Regions from separate parts of the Rummeliibacillus sp. BSL5 genome, predicted to be linked through region 3. Evidence: riboswitches for the same ligand, from Rfam matches in the RefSeq annotation. Region 3 holds a riboswitch; each other region holds the start of a gene.

Region 1 (5,337 bases), on a different contig from region 3:
CCCTTTATTGAATTGAGCCATAACAATGGTAAAACATGGATAGAACTGCAATTTAATGGTTATGTAGCACATGCTTGGTTTGATATGAAAGATCGATTATACGTAGCCACAGAAAAAGAAATATGGGCAGGTATTACATCGAAAAGTAGGGGTACTAAAATCCTTTCATTAGAGTACCCTATAGAGAAAATTGATTTTTCTGCTAACAACCAGATAGCTTTGACTTCAAAAGGTAAGGTTTACTATACAATCAATCAAGGAGAGACTTGGGAACAAACTGTAGTACCTAAACCATTTAATGTGCTACAAATCTCAAATAACGGTGATTTGGTAATGTTATCAGATGAAGGAAGTATTTTGCAATACACAAAAAATCAATGGAAATTAATAACCATACCACATTGTAATGATGAACCTATGGATATGAAAGTGATTAATAATAGGCTATTTGTTACAACACAAGGCGGAATTTGGACTCGAAATCTCCGACAGAAAGGTAAGGGAAATTGGAGAAATGTCCAAGTTGATGAAGTGCTGGTTAGATTTATTAAAAAAGGAGAGAAGTTGTTCGGCAGCACACATAGAGATGAAGCTATTTATTCCATCAATACAAGAGATGAACAAAAATCTAAAAAAGTCTTTGATACGAGAGATCTCATCGTTTGGGATGTGGATATCATGAAAGATACGTTATGGATTGCGACAATACCAGATTATTCATGGGAAGATATGCCGATTAAGTAGACGATAAAAGTATGTAGTGTATAGCTATAAATAGCATTCTACTCTTCAACCCAAAAGACTAAGAAGAGAAGTTATATAATGTAAAAGGATAGATGTATACAGGTCCACACTCCTGTTCATCTATCCTTTCTTTTTAAACCAATATTATGATAAATATCTTTTAATTGAGTTAAATTGAAATAGCAGTTTTAGTCTTTGTTAGCATATCTCCATAATCTTCCACCATCACGCTCGCAGTCGGAAGCATTCCCGCTCCTGGCCCTACAAGTGTTACGGTGCCTAGCAGATCCGCCTCAATGGCAACAGCGTTGTTTACTTCCTCAATTGAATAGAGAGGGTGACTCTGATCTATGAGCTCAGGTCTAACTGTCGCATGCACCTCGCCTGTTTTATAATTTTTTTGGACTAGTGCAATATGTCGGTAGCGCATGCCTTTTTCAGTTGCTTCTTTTACTTGTTGGGATGTGATTTCATTAATACCTTGTACTTTTACATCCTTCCAATCTGGCTGCTCTTTAAATGCTAGTTCACTGAGGATCATTAGTTTTCGAAAAGCATCTTGGCCTGATATATCGTTATAAGGATCTGCTTCAGCGTAGCCTAATTTCTGTGCATCTTCTAAAGCTTCCTCAAATGCCATTCCTCTGGCACGCATTTGGGTCAATATGTAATTGGATGTTCCATTTAATATACCTTGAATGCGCTGGACCTCATTGACACGAAGCAGATTTTGCATCGTTTTTATAACAGGAACGCCGCCTGCAACTGTTGCATCAAAACCTACCTGCACTCCCTGTTTCGCTGCTTTTTCCTGAAGTGATTTACCATGCTTAGAAAACATCACTTTATTAGCGGTGATAACGTTGCATCCCTTTTCAATAAGGCGGTCAAGGTATTGATATGCAGGTTCCTCTCCTACAATTGCTTCGAAAACAACATCAAGATTCGGAATATCCAGGATTTCCTCTATTTGATTTGTCAGCAACTCTTTAGCAGCGTGAGGACGTGGCTTATTCGGATTGCTTACGAGGATTTTTGCTACTTCTAGGTCGACACCTAGCATCCGTTTCAATTGACTGCGCTTTTCTGTTAATATGCGATAGACCCCCTGGCCAACTGTACCGAAACCTAATATAGCAACCTTTACCTTTTTCAAAAAACCGCCTCCATTCTCTTAATCAATTAATCTACATACTGATGATTTTAGCTTACACAGAGTATGTTTACAAGATAATTCCTCCCATAAAAGACATATGTATTTACAGTGTGTTCATTCAATTCAAAATGAAAAGAGTGACAAGACAATCCATCACTCTTTTCTTTATTTATTTAAAAATCTTAGGAAATGCTGCTATTTCCCTGAGGCGAAGTGAAACTCATTAACAAATTATTTTGCTGCAACTTTTGGGCTTACCTTTGTGAATGCTTCTTCTAGTGCAGAGATGATATCATCGATTGCTTCTAACCCAATAGATAAGCGAATTAATTCCTCTGGCACGCCTGATTTTTTCAACTCTTCACTGTTTAATTGTTGATGAGTAGTAGAGGCTGGATGAATAATCAATGAGCGGGCATCTCCTACATTTGCCACGTGGCAGAACAATTCGACATTGTCGATAAATTCGCGTCCAGCATCTCTGCCCCCTTTAATTCCAAATGTAAGAACAGAGCCATAACCATTCTTTAGATATTTTTTGGCAAGAGGAGCGAATTCGCTATCAGAGAAGCCGTTGTATCCTACCCATTCCACCTGAGGATGCTGACGTAAGTATTCAGCTACCTTTCTAGCATTTTCATTATGATAAGGCACACGAAGATGCAGTGTTTCAAGACCCTGTAATAACTGGAAGGCAGCATCTGGGCTAAGCGTTGGCCCAAAGTCGCGCAGCAATTGTACGCGCAGGCGTGTAGTGAAAGCTGCATTACTCACATCAATGCCATATCGGATGCCATGATAGGATTCATCTCTTTCTGTATAGTCAGGGAATTTACCTCGTGTCCAATCAAACTTGCCTGCATCCACCACAACACCACCGATTGTCGTACCGTGCCCGCCAATCCACTTAGTCGCAGAGTGAATCACAATATCAGCACCATATTCGATAGGATTGCATCCAATCGGTGATGCAAATGTATTGTCGATGATTAGAGGGATTTCGTGTCGATGGGCAACATCCGCAATACTTTCGATATCTGCTACTGAAAGACTAGGATTACCAATCGTTTCAACATAAATCGCTTTTGTATTTTTTTGGATTGCACCTTCAAAATCTTCAAGCTTCCGTTCATCTACAAATGTAGTATTGATTCCGTATCGTGGCAAAGTATTGGCAAATAAATTGTACGTTCCTCCATATACACTCGCAGCTGAAACTATATGATCACCAGCACGCGCTATATTTAAAATAGAAAATGAAATGGCCGCCATGCCTGATGATAAAGCAACCGCTGCTGTTCCACCTTCAAGCAGGGCTACTCGTTTTTCAAAGACATCAACAGTAGGATTCATGATTCGAGAATAAATGTTACCTGGCTCTTCCAAGGCGAATAATTTCCTTGCATGCTCTGTATCATTAAACCTATAGGCTGTAGTTCGGTATACCGGCACTGCAATTGCACCAGTTGTAGGATCAGGCGTTTGGCCTCCACGTACTGCTAAAGTCTCTTTACGAAATTCTGTCATTCTAATTCCCCCTAATATAGTTTGAGATGGAAATCTGAGGCATGTGGCAAGGATTTTCCAAAAGAAAAACCCTTCTTCACATAAGAAGAGGGTCATTAGCATTTTCCTCCCCTTATCTGTCAGATCCGCAATAAAGAATCTGTAGGAATTAGCACCATGTAAGATAACTTACTGGTTGCCGGGCATCGCAGGGCCTTTCCCTCCGCCACTCTTGATAAAGGTAATTTATTCTGTTCCATCTTGTTGTTGTAAGTATAGGTATTGCATTTTAAAAAGTCAATACTATTTTTTGATATTTCTAAATATTACATACAAGCGGATTCGTTTCGCTAGTCATTTCCTACAATTTCTCCTATAGTTAATTAAAGAAATCCACAAAATAGGAGTTGTTCTACAGATGGTTAAAGATTTATTGCGTAGCCATTCATCTGTTCGAAAATATACAGGTGAAGAGATACCAAAAGAGGTTGTACGAGATTTAATTGAAACAGCACAAATGGCTGCTACCTCACATTTCATCCAAGCATACAGTGTCATCTGGGTAACTGATGCTGACAAAAAGAAAAAATTAGGCGAGCTCTCTAACAATGAGTTCCAATTCAAAACAGCAGGTGCTTCTTTCTTATTCTGCGTTGACTTCAAGCGTTTGGAGGCTGCCGGCAAAAAGCAAGGTGTAGAAATTGTGGCTGATTCTGCTGAAAACCTTCTTGCAGGCGTAGCCGACGTAGCGCTATTTGCACAAAACTTTGTTATTGCTGCTGAATCAGAAGGATACGGTATTTGTTATATTGGCGGTGCGCGTAATAACCCAGCTGAGATCAGCGAATTATTCAATCTGCCTGAACACGTTTTCCCTATGTTCGCCATGACAATCGGAAAACCGACGAAAAGAAATGAAACAAAACCAAGACTTCCACTGGATGCCGTGCTGCATGAAAATAGCTATGATGAAGAAAAATACGATACATTACTTGATGAATATGATGCGACATTAGAAGAATACTACCAACATCGTTCATCGAATCAAAAAATGTCGAATTGGACAAAACAAATGGCTGATTTCTTAGTTGAACAGCGTCGTCCATTTATCAAAGACTTTCTTGCAACCAAAGGATTTACTTGGAAATAGAAAAAAGCTCTATAAGGTTTTTGGCTTTCGTCTACCTTATAGAGCTTTTTTAATTATTTTTCTTCGATTCCCTCTATAACCATTTCTTTTACTGGTAAAAAGACTTCGCTTGAATTCACATATTTCAGCTTTACAGTGTCACCTTCTTTCAGATAGACGGCGAGAGGAGCCACTTCTGAACTCACAATATAATTTTCTTTATTATCTAGCAAGAAGGAAACAGTAGTGAAATCCCCATTCTTTTCTTTATAAACGCGGACTACTTTTCCTTGAGCTTCTTTTTCTTCTGCTGCAGATGTTCCTTTTAACGAACTGTTGCCAATTCGGGAGATAATTGTTTTATATTGCCTTAATGCTTCATTTGGAGTTGCTGCAGATACTGAAAGTTCAGGCCTTGCTGCAGACACAATCGAGTAATTTTGCAGGAAGCCATTGGAATCTAATACTGGTACAAGCCAGCTAGCTTCACCGTAAAAATTGTAGATAATCGGCATAGAAGCACGCCATTTTTTCTCAATGAATTTTTTCTCAATGATTTGAATAGCACCCTGTGAATCCATATAGGATTCTTCTTTATTGCCTGTATAGTACGTTGCATGACCTGTGCGAGCGTCTGTTAAAGAGTAGCCAAGCATAGAATCTACGCCTTTTTTCGGGCTTCTAAAATCAGTGAAATAATACATGGTTCCATTCTCATCAAAAACAGGGCTGACATTTGCTTCTGTCCCTTCATCTGATGGCAATTTCACATCTTTCTTGCCGACTAGACTATTCCAAAAGC
Region 2 (5,337 bases), on a different contig from region 3:
CTGTGAGAAATAGGAAGAGAATGATATAATTAAGTAAAATATTAATTAAAAGGATTGGAAAATGGATATAATAACAAATTTTTTTGAAAAGTGGCTAATACTACTAAACTTTAATACTAATATAATACATAATACGGCTCTAATCATACTCTACCTCCGTTTATTATATTTACCTATCAAGATGATTTATATAGTAGCGAAGAAGAGAAACGAAGAAACTGTGCCTTCTTCAATAATTAAGATTTTTAAAAAAATAATTATTGTACTGTTCTTTAATTTTCTACTCGGTTCGGCCTTACTCAAGTTCCTGCAGCCAAATTATCTAGCCAATTGGATGCCAACAGGTTGGCGGTCTGATTACATTCTGTTAACAGTGATTGCTGCCTTAGTTATCCTATTATTATTTATTTTTATACCTCGCCAAATTTATCAATTGAAGAAAAAAGAACAAACCTTAGGTAAAATGTTCTTCAAATTCAGCTCGTTTTTAATAACGGTGTTTTTCGTTTTTTCATGCTTGTTATGGGGTTTTAATGGACTTTTCGCACCTAAAAGAATCGAATTAGAATCACCTGTTGTACTATTCGATTTAAAAGGAAAGCCAATATCCGTCGTTAAAATAAGTAAAACTACTCCCAATGGAACAGAAAATGGAATAACCACCAACAGCAAAGGCTTCTTAATGAGTGCTATTGATCTTCATACTGGTAAAAAGCTGTGGAGTAGGATCTCTACTTGGCAAGAATACTTAATAGGAGAGACTAGTGAAGGCCTGTTGGTGTTAAATAATAAAAAGAAAACCCTTTATTTTATAGATCCCAAGACAGGGAAAAAGCAAGCAGATGAAAAAGACTTTCTGCATAAATTCCCTGTATTAGCAGATAATTTAAGCTACATGTATACTGACTATTCCATTAAAGGTCCAAATAAAGTCTATCTTTACGGCTTAGATGGTCGTTATTTTAAATTAAATTTAGCTACGAATGAGATAAAAGAAGATCCGAGTTATGCTGATAAAATACGTACTTTACCTGTAGGATGGGATGAACGTGTAGCTGGCGTTGAAAAGCGAAGCGATAAAATAAAAAAACTTTACCCCGAGCTAATGGGCGTAAGGCTAGTTGAAAGTAAACCTGTTGAAAAGCAGCTCATTGTTTATCAGAAAAAGCGAAACGATAATCGTCAGACCTTAGCCTTGCTTGATCTTACGAAAAGAGACTTGATTTGGGAGCAACTTTTAGATGCTCCACTTGAAAATGCCACCACTTCATTAGAAGTATTCGCTGACACAAAGTTTGTCTATGCTTGGACGGGGCGTTATCAATATAAAATCAACAAAGAGACAGGGAAAGTAGTTTATCAGTATGATTATAAGCTTGGAAAATAATTATTAAACGAAATTACTAAAGTCTCTTTCTTCTACTTTATTTACTATAAACATCTATAAAAGCCGATGAAATTCTACTTAGCTGTAAAATTTCATCGGCTTTTAAATTGGAAAGAGTATTTTTCCACTTTTATTTGTAAATTTCATATCCACTAGTAATCAAAAAAGAAAATAAACATAAACCTAAACAACCCAATGCAACACCCATAAAAATAAATGTTACTGTTAAATTTTTATTCATTGATCGGAAGAAATTAACTAAGAAAATGACTAAACAAATGATAAAGAAAGAAGTCCAATAAGGTAGCAATGTACGAGTAAGACCTAAAATAAGAAAATTAAGAAGAAATACAAAGCTTACAAGCAAAAAAAAAGTCAGTATTTTTTTCATAGAATTACTCCTTTGTAAAATGTGGGTAATAACATTTTAACAAAATTTTCTAAAATATATAGTGCTTATTAGATAAATAATCATTGAAAATAGATAAAAATAATAAATATATAAACCTCGTTAGTCTATATAAATAATAAAAGAAACAGCAATAAGAAAAATAAAAATCTTTTAAAATATTATTTTATATTGACAATTCAAAAATGACCATGTATAGTAAAAATCAATCAAATAATCATTTTTCTTATCCAGAGAAGCGGAGGGACTGGCCCTGTGAAGCTTCGGCAACGGACATATGCACCGTGCCAATTCCAGCAAGCGATTAAGCTTGGAAGATAAGAACACGTATTTGTACATATGAAGCCATATGTCTTTGTGTCCTTCTTCTTCCATGGAGAAGGATTTTTTTATGGCAAAATTAATTTGAAAGGGGGAATTAAAAACACAGTTTAGCAGATGTACCACATATACTTAATTAAATATTGCTCTTATCAAGAGAGGTGGAGGGACTGGCCCTTTGAAACCTCGGCAGCGGACATTTTTGCACCGTGCCAATTCCAGCAAGCGATTAAGCTTGGAAGATAAGAAGACGTTTCCGTACATATGAAGTCATATGTCTTACTGTCCTTCTTCTTCCATGGAGAAGGACTTTTTTGTTGAAAAAATCGGAAGGAGATTGAACGGATGATAGAATTCCAAAATGTTTCTAAAGTGTATAACAGCGGAGGAAAGGAGATACGAGCATTAAATTCGATTAATTTAAAAGTTAATAAAGGTGAAATATTTGGCGTAGTCGGCTTCAGTGGTGCAGGAAAAAGCTCCTTAATTCGTTGTGTAAATTCACTAGAAAAACCTACTTCCGGAAAAGTCATAGTAGACGGCCATGACTTAACAACCATTAGCAAAAAGCGAATTCGCGAAGTAAAGAAAAGCATTGGTATGGTATTTCAACACTTTAATTTGCTCAATTCCAAAACAGTATATGCAAATGTAGCCATGCCGCTTATTTTAAGTAAAGTTCCTAAGGATCAAATCAAACAAAGGGTTTCAGAATTACTTGAATTCGTTGGTTTAGGTGACAAAGCTCAAGTCTATCCTGATCAACTATCCGGCGGCCAGAAACAACGCGTAGGCATAGCGCGGGCTTTAGCAACACAGCCTTCAATTCTACTTTGTGATGAAGCGACCTCTGCTCTAGATCCACAGACAACGGGTTCCATATTGGAACTCTTGAAGAAGATTAACAAAGAGTATGGGATTACGATTTTAATGATCACGCATGAAATGGCTGTAATTCGAGAAATATGCGACAGAGTGGCTGTGATGGAAGCGGGGAAAGTGATCGAGGAAGGAACAGTATTTGATATCTTTTCCGCGCCGAAAACTAACACTGCTCAAAACTTTGTTAGTACCGTAATGCATGATCAAATTCCACCATCAATTCTCAATATGATGGAACGCAAGCAAGCACTAAATCATATTTTCCATATTACGTTTGTCGGCGAGTCTACAGGCAGTCCTTTTTTATCACAGTTATCTAAAATTCTCGATGTGGAAATCAATGTGCTATTCGGCAATATTACTGAACTGCAAGGTATTCCTTTTGGCAAACTGATTGTTGAAATCCAAGGAGCCGATACGGAAGTGAAACGAGCATTATCATATATGCAAGCTCAACAAATTCTTTACAAGGAAGTGGTAGCACATGCTAGTTAATTCTGAACAAATCATTGAAGCGCTCATTCAAACTATTCAAATGGTTGGTTTTTCATTTATCTTTTCCATCATTATCGGCCTTCCGCTAGGCATCCTGTTATTTGTCACTCGTAAAGGACAGATCATTGAGAACCTTCCAGTATTCACGGTTTTAAATGCAGTGATCAATGTTTTCCGATCTGTGCCCTTTATTATTTTGCTCGTAGCCATCATCCCAGTTACCCGGCTCATTGTCGGAACATCTATTGGAACATCTGCAGCTATTGTTCCACTAGTCTTCTACGCAGGCCCTTACATTGCTCGATTAGTTGAAAGCTCGCTACTAGAGGTTGATAAAGGTGTTTTAGAGGCGGCAGATGCTATGGGGGCTACTCCATTTCAGACAATTTTCAGGTTTTTACTGCCTGAGGCTCTTAGTTCACTTATTGTGAATTTTACCATCGCGACAATTGGTCTGATTGGCGCATCGGCTATGGCAGGAACCGTAGGCGGCGGTGGTATTGGCGACTTAGCCATAACGTTCGGCTATCAACGTTTTGATACGACCACCATGCTAATTACCGTAGCCATACTAATTGTTTTGGTTCAGGGGCTACAGTCATTTGGCAACATTTTATCGAAAAAAATAAGAAGAGGTTAATCTAAGGAGGAAATTAAAATGAAAAAATGTTTACTATCCATTCTTGTGCTGTCACTAGTTATTTTTACGGCAGCCTGTTCAAGCGAATCCAGCGGGAAGGAGGCAGATGGAAAATCAAAAACATATAAAATCGGCATTACGGGGACAGATACGCAAATTTGGGATTATGTAGCGAAAAAAGCAGCTAAAGAAGGAATCAAAATTAAGCTTGTATCTTTTAATGATTACGTACTTCCAAATACAGCGTTAGCAGATGGTGAGTTGGATGCCAATTCATTCCAAACTGTTGCTTATTTTGACCAATTTATTAAAGAACATAATCTTAAACTTGTTCCAATTGCTACAACATGTTTAGCACCAATGGCTGTTTACTCAAACAAATTGAAGGACATTAAAGATATCAAAAAAGGTGCAAAGATTGCTTTGCCAAATGATGTTTCAAATCAAGGGAGAGCCCTTTTATTACTACAGCAGGCTGGCCTTATAAAATTAGTAGATGGTTATGATGGCTTAGGTTCTATTAAAGATAGTGTTATTGAAAACCCTAAAAATATTGAGCTTATTCCTACTGCTCCTGCTCAAATACCGAGAGCATTAGAAGATGTGGATGCAGGCGTTATTAATAATGGTATTGCTCGAGATGCAAGCCTTAATCCAATCAAAGATTCAATTTTCCATGAGAGCGAGACAGCAATTGATTATCTGAACATTATCGCAGTGAATGACAAAGATAAAAACAACAAAACATTAAAACGAATTGCAGAGTTATACCAAGAGGAAGATACAGCGAAATTTATCAATAAAGAATATGGCGGCACACTGATCCCAACATTTGTACCATTGAAGAAAATAGGTTGGTAGAAAGATTGTTGCTAGAAGTTTAATAAAATATGAGGAGAATCTAATATGACACATGTACTTATACATTTAAGTGAGGCAATAACTACCAATGTTGATGTTAATCAAGGAAGGTATATTGAAACAAGCCACAAGATTCATAATAATCCAGAGATCGGAAATGAGGAATTTTTTGCTTCTGAAGAATTAACAAACCTTCTCCAAGAAGAAGGTTTTGCAGTAGAGAGGGATGTGGCTGGTCACAAAACAGCATTTGTTGCTCGCTATAAATCTACTAAACCAGGTCCATCAATTGCTTTTTTAGCTGAATATGATGCTCTTCCTGGAATCGGTCATGCATGTGGG
Region 3 (5,337 bases):
CTTTGTTGTCTTTATTTTTCTTCTTCACTGCTACTACGTTTACATATGGTGAATCAGAGCTTTCAATAGCAATAGCGTCTTTTGTTGGGACTAAACCAGCATCAATGGCGAAATTAGAGTTGATGACAACTGCATCGCCTTCCCCGTTTTTGTACATTTGCACTAGCATTTCAGGTGCAGTGCCGCCATCGATTTTTAAGTGTTTCGGATTTTCATCAATATCTTTAATGACTGCTTTAGTAGGATCTACACCTTTTTTAAGCGTAATCAACTTGTTTGCTTGAAGCAATTGAAGTGTACGACCTTGGTCAGTCACAGAGTTGGAGATTAGAATAGTCGCTCCATCTGGCAACTTATCAAGTGATTTATATTTTTGTGAATAGACGCCGATTGGTTCGATGTGAATTTTGCCGGCAATCGCAAAATCATAGTTATTATCTTTCATTTGCTCTTCAAGATACGGAATGTGTTGGAAGTAGTTGGCATCAAGATCACCATTATCTAAATCTTTGTTTGGCAACACATAATCTTGATATTTTTCAATCTTCAAATCAATGCCTTCTTTTTTAAGAATTGGCTTCGCTTTTTCCAAAATGATGGCATGAGGCGTATTAGATGCACCCACTACCAATTCTTTGTCTGATGCTGCTTTGTCTTTGTTTCCGCATGCTGCTAGGCTAAGTGCCAACGATGCGGTAAGAATTCCTGCTACAAGTTTCTTCATTTTTCATAACTCCCTTTCGTTTTATGTGAACGTCTGAACGGTTCAACCAAATTATCGTTTATCAAGCCTTGCTGTAATAAAGTCACCCACTATTTGGATAACAAACACGATGACTAATATAAACACAGTGGCAACGAATACGACGTCGGTACGGCTACGTTGGAATCCATCTAAAAAGGCTAAGTCGCCTAGGCCTCCTGCTCCAATGATGCCCGCCATTGCTGTATAGCCGACTAATGCTACAGCTGTCACTGTAATGCCAGAGATTAAAGCTGGCCATGATTCTGGGATTAAGACTTTCCAAATCAATGTGCTTGTTTTAGCGCCCATAGATCTGACTGCCTCGATCACCCCTTTATCAATCTCCCGGAAAGAAATCAATACTAGTCTCGCGTAGAAAGGTGCAGCACCGATAATTAATGCCGGCAATGCTGCGTTCGCTCCTCGAATCGTTCCCAATAGCATGTTAGTAAATGGGATAAGGAGGATGACCAGGATAATAAATGGAATAGAGCGGAAAATATTCACGACTGATCCGGTCAGCCAATTGACTAGTTTATTTGCCCATAATTGATTGGGACTGCTCAAAAATAGGATAATTCCTAATAAAAGTCCAATGACAAAGGTGAACACAGTTGAGACTACTGTCATATAAATAGTTTCCTGTGTTGCTTCCCACATTGCTAGCCAATCCACATTTGGAAATAACTTAGTTAGCATGTTGGATCACCTCCGATTTAACGTCTTCCCCATCTAAGTATTTAATGGCTTTATTTATATTTTCTTCATTGCCTGCAATGCGAACGATCAGTGTGCCATATGGACCGCTTTTGGTAGCGGAAATATTTCCGTGCACAATATTTACATCCACATCGAATGTGCGAATCAGATGTGAAATCACTGGCTGCTCAGCTTTCTTGCCGACAAATGTCAGCTGAATTAATTGGCTGTTTGGATCATCCAGCATTTGTGAAATCGATTCTTTATGTTCTGCCGATTCTGTTACCTGAGAAACGAATTTTTTTGTGATGTCTGCTTTTGGCGATTGGAACACTTCTAGAACATTACCTTGCTCTACGATTTGTCCAGCCTCCATCACGGCCACTCGATGACAGATTTTGCGGATAACATGCATTTCGTGTGTAATAAGCACAACTGTAATGCCCAGCTTTTCATTAATGTCTAAAAGCAAATCTAGGATCGCATCTGTTGTTTCCGGATCAAGCGCTGAGGTTGCTTCGTCACAAAGCAACACTTCTGGATTATTGGCTAATGCCCTTGCAATACCTACGCGCTGTTTTTGCCCACCTGACAATTGGGATGGATAGGCTTTCTCTCTTCCCTTTAAGCCAACCATTTCAACTAATTCGCTTACTCGCTTTTGGCGTGCCTCTTTTCCAACGCCCGCTATTTCAAGAGGGAAGGCGATATTTTCTTCCACAGTCCGCGACCATAGCAGGTTGAAATGCTGGAATATCATGCTGATCTTCTGTCTTGCCTGTCTCAGCTCTTTTCCCTTAATGGTGGATATATCGTACCCGCTCACTTGTACGGTGCCTGAAGTCGGTTTTTCCAACCCGTTTAACAAACGAATCATTGTACTCTTACCAGCACCGCTGTAACCGATAATTCCAAATATTTCACCTTTTCTGATCGTCAAATTGGCATCTTGGACAGCTGTAAGGGATCCACTTGCTGTTTTATATTTTTTTAGTACATTCTTTAAGAGAATCATAGCCAAACCCCTTTCATCAAAAAAAATAAGGCCTTTCTGTTAAAGATAAACAGAAAGGCCTTACGTATTGTATTTATACGAAAACCGTTCTCTCATCTTCCAAAGTTTACACTTTGTGTGAATTGGCACCATATCACAAACTGTGACGGTTGCCGGGCTTCATAGGGCACTTCCCTCCACCTCTCTTAATAAGAGCAACGCAATATTTAATTAGGTTATGCTAGTTACTTTACCATGCTGAATTTTGTTCGTCAATCCTTTTTTTGAAACTTTTCAAACAAATATGACACAGACTGAAAAGCGTATATTTTGTCATGCACTTCACCATCTTCAGCGATTAACAGGCAAGGAACACTTTCCACCTGATATTCATATGCCAGTTCTTCAGCATAATTCAAATTGATTTTGCCCATTGGGATTTGTGGGAATGTCTGCTGGATGACCTCCATCATTTTAGAGGCAACCATGCATGTACCACACATGGGCGTATAGAGATAAAAAGCGCACAATTGGCCGCTTTTTTTCGTGTTTTCCCATTCTTCAATTGACCATTCTTGCATCGATTGGATCATCCCTATTCTATAAAATAAGCAGGGTCAATTTCGAAATCTGCTGCTAACAAGACCCTTGCCAAATATTTTCTTGGAGTCGTTTCTACCTGTCTATATAAGGAGAGTGTACGCAAATGATATGCCTCTGGATACTCTTTTTTCATCAGTGCCCGCAAGCGGTCGCCTGAGTAATCTTCATCGAATAATGTGTATAAATCATATTGTTCGTAAGGGGTTAGCAACTCTTCTAGCTTGCTTGCGCTAATCGTTCCATTGGTGCATATAATTGGAATGCTTTCTGTCAATAGAGGTGCTATTTGAAGCTTATCCTGCCTTCCCTCTACTATAAGCACTTTATCAGGCAATGCCCGCACCTCCTCATTGGATAGTCAGACGATATTCTCAGTTGATATAAAAAGCGCCAACACAGAATAGTGAGGCGCTTGAATAAGATTATTCTTCGATTAATTCGCCGTATTGTTCAGCAGATAATAGCGCATCGATTTGAGATGAATCTGAAGGTTCTACAACAACCATCCATGCTTTTTCATATGGTGATTCGTTAACGAATTCAGGGCTGTCTTCTAACTCTCCATTGATTTCAACTACTTTACCTGAGATTGGCGCGTATAATTCTGAAACTGTTTTAACAGATTCAACACTACCAAATGGTTCGTCTGCTACGATTTCGTCGCCTACTTCTGGAAGTTCTACGAATACGATATCGCCAAGTTCAGATTGTGCGAACTCTGTAATGCCGATGCGTACTTTACCGTCTTCTGTTTTCACCCATTCATGCTCTTCTGAATAACGCAAACTTGCTGGAATATTACTCATTTCTACCCCTCCAAATATGTATTTATATTCATATTAATTTTGACATAATCCTTATCTAAAAACAAGCAATTCTATAAGCTACTTCCATGTATTTTCAAAATCTTCTTCTTTAAAACCTAAGGTGATTTTTTGACCATCTGTAACGATAGGTCTCTTTAGAAGCATACCGTCTGACGCAAGCAATGCAAGCTGGTCTTCCTCGCTCATATCCTTTAGACGATCTTTCAGCTCAAGTTCACGATATTTCTTCCCAGAGGTGTTAAAGAACTTTTTCAGCGGCAAGCCACTAAGCTTCCAAAAAGATTTAATTTCTTCCGCAGAAGGCGTACTTTCAACAATGTGACGCTCCGTAAATGGAATATTGTGATTCAGCAGCCAAGCTTTCGCTTTTTTGCAGGTTGTACAGTTAGGATATTGTATTAAATTGATTGGCATAAACATTCCTTCTTTCCTCTACAAATACTCCTACTATTGTAGAGCGACACTTATTTATACGCAAGGAATCCGGCCACATGATTAGTATGACCGGATTCCAAAGGTTTATTTACTTATGATTAGACTGTATATTTTTCAGCTGAGATTAATTTAACAGATGCATGGCGTTTTTTAGAAATCAGGTTGTAAGGTGTATAGCGAGTTAATTTGCGCAATGCAGATAATAGCATGCGTGATTCATCACCTTCGACTGATGCCAAAATAGTTTCTTTTGCTTCTTTTTCAATTTCAGCAAATGCTTCTTGGCAGAAGATTTCTGTATACAAAACTTTTTGTGCCGCTTTATCAAATCCATCACGGCTAAGCGCTTTTTCAGAACGTAATACAACAGATTCCATTGCAAATAGCTGGTTCGCGATATTGGCAATATTCACAAGGACTTCTTGTTCTTGCTCTAATTTTGCACCAAAGCGTTGTACTGCTGTACCTGCAGCCAATAGAGCAATCTTCTTCGCCATTTTTACAAGGTGTTTTTCTTGTGCTAATGGCTCATCACCGATTTCTTCTGGCATCATTGACAATAATTCAGCTTGCAGGCTTTGTGCTTGTTGCAATAAAGGTAGTTCGCCTTTCATTGCTTTTTTCACAAATGTGCCTGGTACAATCAATCTGTTAATCTCATTCGTACCTTCAAAGATACGGTTGATACGCGAGTCACGGTAGATGCGTTCTACTTCGTATTCTTGCATATAACCATAACCACCATGCAATTGTACAGCTTCATCCGCGATATAATCTAATGTTTCAGAACCAAATACTTTATTGATTGAACATTCAATTGCATATTCTGCGATTGCTGCAGCTACTTTTTTGCCGTCTTTTTGCTCTTCAGGGCTTAAGTGGCTCATGCGTTCTTCAAAGTAACCAACTGTACGGTAAATTAGCGATTCTGATGCATACAATCTTGAAGCCATTGTCGATAATTTTTCTTTTGTTAGGTTAAAGGAAGAGATTGGTGTGCCAAATTGTTGGCGTTGGTTTGTATAAGCAATTGC

Evidence for each region. Region 3 has a riboswitch for S-adenosylmethionine ahead of RCJ93_RS11395 (methionine ABC transporter ATP-binding protein). Riboswitches for the same ligand answer to the same signal wherever they lie in the genome.
Region 1: linked by a shared signal. The riboswitch ahead of RCJ93_RS10205 (O-acetylhomoserine aminocarboxypropyltransferase/cysteine synthase family protein) and the one ahead of RCJ93_RS11395 (methionine ABC transporter ATP-binding protein) in region 3 are both predicted to bind S-adenosylmethionine.
Region 2: linked by a shared signal. The riboswitch ahead of RCJ93_RS03580 (methionine ABC transporter ATP-binding protein) and the one ahead of RCJ93_RS11395 (methionine ABC transporter ATP-binding protein) in region 3 are both predicted to bind S-adenosylmethionine.

The regions. Positions count from the first base shown of each region.
Region 1 covers NZ_JAVGCV010000001.1:2,057,720-2,063,056, forward strand. Annotated here, with positions in the region: gene RCJ93_RS10195 (hypothetical protein) at 1-744, shown strand, start outside; gene RCJ93_RS10200 (homoserine dehydrogenase) at 914-1,900, opposite strand; gene RCJ93_RS10205 (O-acetylhomoserine aminocarboxypropyltransferase/cysteine synthase family protein) at 2,132-3,427, opposite strand; SAM riboswitch class I at 3,537-3,648, opposite strand; gene nfsA (oxygen-insensitive NADPH nitroreductase) at 3,825-4,556, shown strand; gene RCJ93_RS10215 (hypothetical protein) at 4,610-5,337, opposite strand, start outside.
Region 2 covers NZ_JAVGCV010000001.1:675,988-681,324, reverse strand. Annotated here, with positions in the region: gene RCJ93_RS03585 (PA2928 family protein) at 62-1,387, shown strand; SAM riboswitch class I at 2,020-2,120, shown strand; SAM riboswitch class I at 2,264-2,366, shown strand; gene RCJ93_RS03580 (methionine ABC transporter ATP-binding protein) at 2,463-3,494, shown strand; gene RCJ93_RS03575 (methionine ABC transporter permease) at 3,484-4,134, shown strand; gene RCJ93_RS03570 (MetQ/NlpA family ABC transporter substrate-binding protein) at 4,153-4,995, shown strand; gene RCJ93_RS03565 (M20 family metallopeptidase) at 5,041-5,337, shown strand, end outside.
Region 3 covers NZ_JAVGCV010000002.1:177,484-182,820, reverse strand. Annotated here, with positions in the region: gene RCJ93_RS11405 (MetQ/NlpA family ABC transporter substrate-binding protein) at 1-724, opposite strand, end outside; gene RCJ93_RS11400 (methionine ABC transporter permease) at 776-1,444, opposite strand; gene RCJ93_RS11395 (methionine ABC transporter ATP-binding protein) at 1,434-2,459, opposite strand; SAM riboswitch class I at 2,549-2,654, opposite strand; gene RCJ93_RS11390 (thioredoxin family protein) at 2,711-3,019, opposite strand; gene RCJ93_RS11385 (hypothetical protein) at 3,034-3,375, opposite strand; gene gcvH (glycine cleavage system protein GcvH) at 3,464-3,847, opposite strand; gene RCJ93_RS11375 (arsenate reductase family protein) at 3,926-4,282, opposite strand; gene RCJ93_RS11370 (acyl-CoA dehydrogenase family protein) at 4,402-5,337, opposite strand, start outside.